2 linked regions of the Phenylobacterium montanum genome follow. The protein of the gene in region 1 interacts with the protein of each later gene in a pairwise test. Links are inferred from orthologs where the notes say so. Each region holds a gene or a part of one and is shown in the gene's direction. Other genes may lie near its edges.

What was found.
Region 2: the proteins of KCG34_RS15890 (region 1) and def interact in binary tests that used the Escherichia coli proteins (3 or more experiments, as listed by UniProt). The link is inferred for Phenylobacterium montanum from one-to-one orthologs.

Annotation. Positions count from the first base shown.
Region 1 is NZ_CP073078.1:3,525,885-3,529,171, forward strand. Bases 308-3,282 are described here. They hold KCG34_RS15890 (aspartate-semialdehyde dehydrogenase), read left to right. Parts: upstream 308-1,268; coding sequence 1,269-2,297; downstream 2,298-3,282. Other genes in these bases: mtgA (monofunctional biosynthetic peptidoglycan transglycosylase), read left to right, coding at 319-1,014; rarD (EamA family transporter RarD), read left to right, coding at 2,297-3,208; KCG34_RS15900 (serine hydrolase domain-containing protein), read right to left, coding at 3,205-3,282. In the rest of the region: KCG34_RS15880 (nitroreductase), read right to left, coding at 1-228; more of KCG34_RS15900, read right to left, coding at 3,283-3,287.
Region 2 is NZ_CP073078.1:3,315,302-3,318,324, forward strand. What follows is about bases 275-2,985. They hold def (peptide deformylase), read left to right. Parts: upstream 275-1,229; coding sequence 1,230-1,742; downstream 1,743-2,985. Other genes in these bases: KCG34_RS14860 (DNA recombination protein RmuC), read left to right, coding at 275-1,213; KCG34_RS14870 (hypothetical protein), read right to left, coding at 1,749-2,066; fmt (methionyl-tRNA formyltransferase), read left to right, coding at 2,141-2,985. In the rest of the region: more of KCG34_RS14860, read left to right, coding at 1-274; more of fmt, read left to right, coding at 2,986-3,023. UniProt on the Escherichia coli protein: Removes the formyl group from the N-terminal Met of newly synthesized proteins. Requires at least a dipeptide for an efficient rate of reaction. N-terminal L-methionine is a prerequisite for activity but the enzyme has broad specificity at other positions.

The DNA of each region.
Region 1 (3,287 bases):
GTCGTATTCGGTGGGCTCGCCGCCGCCCGCCATGGAGGCCGCGGCCTTGGCCTTCAGCTCGGCCAGGGGCTGGCCGGCCAGGGCATAGACCCGCCAGGGCTGCAGGTTGCCGCCGGAGGGAGCGCGGGCGGCGATCTCCAGGATCTCGCGCACCAGAGCGCCCGGCACCGGGTCGGGCTTGAAGGCGCGGACGGAGATGCGGCGCTGCACGGCTTCGGTGACGGTCATTGGGCAGTCCTGGAGACAGAATCTTTCGGCCTCGCTAGCATCAGGCCCCAGCGTCAAGGCAAGCGGATTGAGTCGGGGTTAGGCGTGGCGGTGAAGAAGGCGCGGGGCGGCTGTCTGGGCCGGCTGGTCGGTCTGGTGCTGATCCTTTTCATCGCGCTCCCGATCGGGAGCGTGGTGCTCTATCGCTTCGTCCCGCCGCCGATCACCATCCTGATGGTCCAGCGCCTCATCGAAGGCCACGGCATGGACTACCGCTGGAAGCCGCTCGACAAGATCTCGCCGGCCCTGGCCCAGGCGGCGGTGGCGTCCGAGGACGCGCGGTTCTGCGAGCACCACGGCTTCGACGTCCAGGCCATGGAAAAGGCCATGCAGCACAATGAAAAGCGGCCCAAGAAGATCCGCGGCGGCTCGACCATCAGCCAGCAGACGGCCAAGAACGTGTTCCTGTGGCCGGGCCGCGACTATGTGCGCAAGGGGTTAGAGGCCGGCTACACGGTGCTGATCGAGACCGTGTGGGGCAAGCGGCGGATCATGGAGGTCTATCTCAACGTGATCGAGTTCGGCCCCGGGATCTATGGCGCCGAGGCGGCCAGCCAGCGGTTCTTCCACGAGCCCGCCTCGGCCCTGACCCCCGCCCAGGCGGCGCAGCTGATCGTGGTGCTGCCCAGGCCCCTGAAATGGAACGCCGAGGCGCCGGGGCGCTATGTGGCCAAGCGCTCGCGGGTGATCGGCGGGCGCATCGGCACGGTGCGCGAGGATGATCTGGCGGGGTGCGTGCTGGATTAGGGGGCAGGCAAGCCCGGATTCTCATTTAAATCCGCTCATCCCGGCGAATGCCGGGAACCAGATCATATGGCTCAGACATCGGTCCGTTTGCACAGGGGCGATTCCCAAATGCCAGCACTCTGTCAACTGGTTCCCGGCATTCGCCGGGATGAGCGGGGTGGGGGCGAGGCAAAATGTTGCGCTGCGGCGCCTTGTAACGCCCCGTTCGAGGGCGTATCTCCCCCGAACTCTGTTTCAAGCCAAGGAGATGCATGATGGGTTACCGGGTGGCCGTTGTCGGCGCCACGGGCAATGTGGGCCGCGAAATGTTGGCGATCCTCGAGGATGTGAACTTCCCCGTGGACGAAATTTACGCCGTGGCCTCGCGCAACTCCATCGGCGTCGAAGTCAACTACGCGGACAAACGCATTTATTGCCAGGCGATCGACGACTTCGACTTCTCCAAGGTCGACGTGGTGCTGATGTCGGTGTCGGGCGCGTTCTCCAAGGAATGGTCGCCCAAGATCGGCAAGCAGGGCCCGATCGTGATCGACAATTCGTCGGCCTGGCGCATGGACCCCGACGTGCCGCTGATCGTGCCGGAGGTGAACCCGGACGACGCGTCTCTGGCGCGGCGCAAGAACATCATCGCCAACCCGAACTGCTCGACCGCCCAGCTGGTGGTGGCTTTGAAGCCGCTGCACGACGCGGCCAAGATCAAGCGGGTGGTGGTCTCGACCTATCAGTCGGTGTCCGGCGCGGGCAAGGCCGGCGTCGACGAGCTGTGGGACCAGACCAAGGCCGTCTTCACCCTCGGCCCGACGGAGCCGAAGAAGTTCCCCAAGCAGATCGCCTTTAACGTCATCCCCTTCATCGGGTCGTTCAACGACGACGGCTATACCGACGAAGAGGCCAAGATGTGGAACGAGACGCACAAGATGATCGATCCGGCGATCAAGCTGACGGTCACCTGCGTGCGCGTGCCGGTGTTCGTCGGCCATTCGGAATCGGTGAACATCGAGTTCGAGACCCCGCTGGACGAGGACGAGGCCCGCGAGATCCTGCGCGACGCCCCCGGCGTGCTGGTGGTCGATAAGCGGGACGACAAGGGCTACATCACGCCCAAGGAGGCCCAGGGCGAATTCGCAGTCTATGTCTCGCGCATCCGCAACGACCACTCGGCCCCCAACTGCCTGAACATGTGGGTGGTGTCGGACAACCTGCGCAAGGGCGCGGCCCTGAACGCCGTGCAGATCGCCCAGCTGTTGCACGAACGCGGCATGCTGGAAAGGGCCCACGCCTGATGAGCCAGCCCTCCGCGCCGGCTCCGGCGCGGGGGGCGCTGATCGCCGGGATCGCCTGCTACACCCTCTGGGGCGTCCTGCCGCTCTATCTGCGCGCCGTGGCCCAGGCCGGCGCCAGCCCGCTGGAGATCATCGCCCATAGAGCCGCCTGGTCGGCGCCCTGGGCCGGGGCGCTGGTGCTGCTGGCCGGCCAGCGCCGCCAGGTGGCGCAGGTGTTCGCCACGCCGCGCACCCTGGGCCTTCTGACCCTTTCGGCGCTGCTGATCGCCGGCAACTGGGGGCTGTTCGTGTGGGCGGTGGCCAATGGCCACATCATGGAATCCAGCCTCGGCTACTACATCAACCCGCTGCTCAACATGGCCATGGGCGCGGTGCTGTTCCGCGAGCGGCTCGACCTGTTCGGCAAGACCGCCATCGGCCTCGCCGCCGCCGGGGTGCTGGTCCAGGGCGTCGCCCTCGGCCATCCGCCGATGATCTCCCTGGCCCTGGCCTTCAGTTTCGGCTTCTACGGCCTGATCCGCAAACAGGTCGCCGCCGAGGCCCAGACCGGCCTGTTCGTCGAGTGCCTGGTGCTGCTGGTCCCGGCCGTGGGCTATATCGCCTGGCTGCAGACCCATGGCGCCGGCCACTTCTTCGCGTCCCCCGGCATGACCGCACTTCTGGCCTTCGCCGGCCCGGCGACTGTCGTGCCCCTGGCCCTGTTCGCCTGGGCGGCGCGGCGGTTGCCGCTTTCGACCGTAGGCTTTTTGCAGTTCATCGGCCCGACCATGCAGTTCATCATCGGGGCCGAGGGCGGCGAGCGCCTGACGCCGGTCATGGTCGCCTCGTTCAGCCTGATCTGGCTGGGGGTCCTGGTGTTCGTCACCGGCGCCTGGCGCGCCAGCCGGCGGGTGGAGTGGCGGGAGGCCTAGATCGCCTCGTAGGCCGCTTCGATCAACCGCTTGGCTCTGGGGTCGCCCACCAGCACGGCGGACTGGCGGTTCATCACAT
Region 2 (3,023 bases), 210 kb from region 1 along the record:
CGTGGGCGCCCTCATGGCCCTGGGCCGGGAGCGGGCGCGGGCCGCTGAGCTGGACCGCGGGCTCGCCCGCGCCGAGGAGCGGCTCAGGGCCAGCGAAGCCGGCCAGGCCCAGTTGCAGGAGGCGGTGCGGGCCCAGGCCGCCGCCTCGGCCCAGGCCGTGGCCGAACAGCTGGTGGTCCGCGCCACCGAGACCTTCAAGGCGCAGGAGGAGCAGGCGAAGACCCGTCTCGAAGCCCAGCTCAAGCCCGTGGCCGAGACCCTGGCCAAGTTCCAGGAACAGGTCACCGCCGCCGAAAAGGCCCGCGCCGAGGAGACCGGCGGCCTGAAGGCCCAGATCGCCGCCCTGATGCAGGCCTCCTCCGACACCCAGGCCGAGGCGCGCAAGCTCTCGGCCGCCCTGCGCCGCGGGGCCGGGGTCCAGGGCCGCTGGGGCGAGCAGACCCTGCGCAACGTCTTGGAAGCCGCGGGCCTGTCCAAGCGCTTCGACTTCGAGGAGCAGTTCTCGGTCGACACCGAGGAGGGCCGCCGCCGGCCGGACGTGAAGGTGCGCATGCCCGGCGGCGGAGTGTTCGTGATCGACGCCAAGTGCTCGCTGAACGCCTTCCTGGAGGCGCAGGACGCCGCCGACGAGGCCCTGCGCGAACAGGCCCTGGCGCGCCACGGTTCCAGCGTGCGCCAGCACATGGCAGGGCTTTCGGCCAAGGCCTATTGGGACCAGTTCAAGGACGAGGGCTCGCCCGACTTCGTGGCCATGTTCGTCCCTGGCGACGGCTTTCTGGCGGCCGCCCTTGACCGCGCGCCCGACCTGATGACCGAGGCCATGGACAAGCGGGTGCTGATCGTCACCCCGACCACCCTGTTCGCGCTGTGCAAGGCGGTCGCCTACGGCTGGCGCGTCGAGGAGCAGGCGGCCAACGCCGACAAGATCGCCGGCCTCGGCCGCGAGCTCTACAAGCGCATCTCGGTCATGGGCGGCCATGCCCTGGCGCTCGGCAAGGCGCTGGAGGGGGCGGTCGGCAAGTACAACGCCTTCGCCGCCTCGCTGGAGAGCCAGGTCCTGACCCAGGCCCGCCGCTTCGAGGACCTGGCCGTCGACCACGAGGGCAAGGAGATCGCCGACCTGCCCCAGGTCGAGACCGGCGTCAGAACCCTCTCCAAACTGGCCAGCGACGATGCGCCCGAACTGGCGGCCTTGACGCTGGAAAGCCGCTGACCTACCTCACGAAATCATGGCCATCCGCGACATCCTGATCGTTCCCGACCCGCGCCTGAAGCAGGTCTCCACCCCCGTCGAGGGCGGGGTGACCGACGAGCTGCGCGCGCTGATGGACGATATGCTGGAGACCATGTACGACGCCCCCGGCATCGGCCTGGCCGCGATCCAGATCGGCGTCGCCAAGCGCATCATCGTCATGGACCTTTCCCGCGAGGACGAACCCAAAGCCCCCCGCTATTTCGTCAATCCCGAGATCACCTGGCGCTCGGAAGAGACCGTCCCCTACGAGGAAGGCTGCCTCTCGGTCCCCGAGATCTACGACGAGGTCGAGCGCCCGGCCCGCGTGCGGCTGAAGTACCTCGACTACAATGGCAAGGCGATCGAGGAAGACGCCGAGGGCATGTACGCCGTCTGCATCCAGCACGAGATGGACCACCTGGAAGGGGTGCTGTTCATCGACCACCTGTCGCGCCTGAAGCGCGACCGCGCGGTCAGCAAGGTCAAGAAGGCCGCCCGCGCGGCCTGATTCCACTCAGTTCTGGTTGCTTGTCCGGTTGCGGGCGTCGTCCGCGGCTTGGTGCGCCTTGGCGTCGGCGCTGTCGGCGGCCTGGCGGGCCTTGTCGGCGGTTTCCGCGGCGCCTGCGCGAAGGGCGTTACCCGTATCCTTGGCGGCGTAGTGCAGATCCTGGCCCGCGCGCTTCAGGTCGGGATCCTGGCCGATCTTGTGCGCCTCGGCCTTGATGTCGTGGCCGGCGGCGTCCAGGTCATGCTTGACCGCATCGCCGTCCGAGCGCGAGCAGGCTGCGGCGGCCAGGGCTAGCATCAGGATATACGGAACGGATCGAGCCATACCGGGTCTCCTCCTATAGGTGATTGCAACGGGCCGGCTTGCGGCAAGGTTCCCGGCGCCGCTAAACCCAGCCCATGCGCATCGCCTTCCTCGGCACCCCCGATTTCGCCGTCCCCTCCCTCGCCGCCTTGGCTGAGGCTGGACACGAGATCGCCTGCGTCTATTCCCAGCCCCCGGCGCCCCGCGGCCGCGGCCAGACCCTGCAGCCCTCGCCGGTGCACGCCTTCGCCCTGGCCCACGGCTTTCCGGTCCGCACGCCGGTCTCGATGAAGGACCCGGCCGAGATCGAGGCCTTCGTGGCCCTGAACCTCGACGCCGCCGTGGTCGTCGCCTTCGGCCAGATCCTGGTGGCCGCGGTGCTGGACGCCCCCCGGCTGGGCTGCTTCAACCTGCACGGCTCGCTCCTGCCCCGCTGGCGGGGCGCCGCGCCGATCCAGCGGGCGGTGATGGCCGCCGACCGCCAGACCGGCGTGCAGGTCATGCGCATGACCGAGGGCCTGGACGAGGGCCCGGTGCTGATGGGCGAGAGCGTGCGTATCGACGCCTTGGAGACCGCCGGCTCTCTGCACGACCGCCTGGCCCCGATCGGCGCGCAACTGCTGGTCCGCGCCATGGCCGCGGTCGAGGCCGGCAAGGCCCAGGAGACGCCCCAGCCCGAGGAAGGCGTCACCTACGCCAAGAAGATCCGCCGCAAGGAGACCCGCATCGACTGGACCCAGCCCGCCGCCGAGGTCGATCGCCGCATTCGCGGCCTCTCGCCTTTCCCCGGCGCCTGGACCACCGCGCCGGGCGAGAAGGGTCCCGTGCGGGTCAAGCTGCTTCTGTCCCGTGTCGAAGACGCCGACGGCCAACCCGGCGAGGCCCTGGACGATGGCCTGCTGATCGCCTGCGGCCAGGGCGCGGTGCGAATCCTGCGCGCCCAGCGCGAGGGCCGCGCGGCCCAGGACGCCGAGGCCT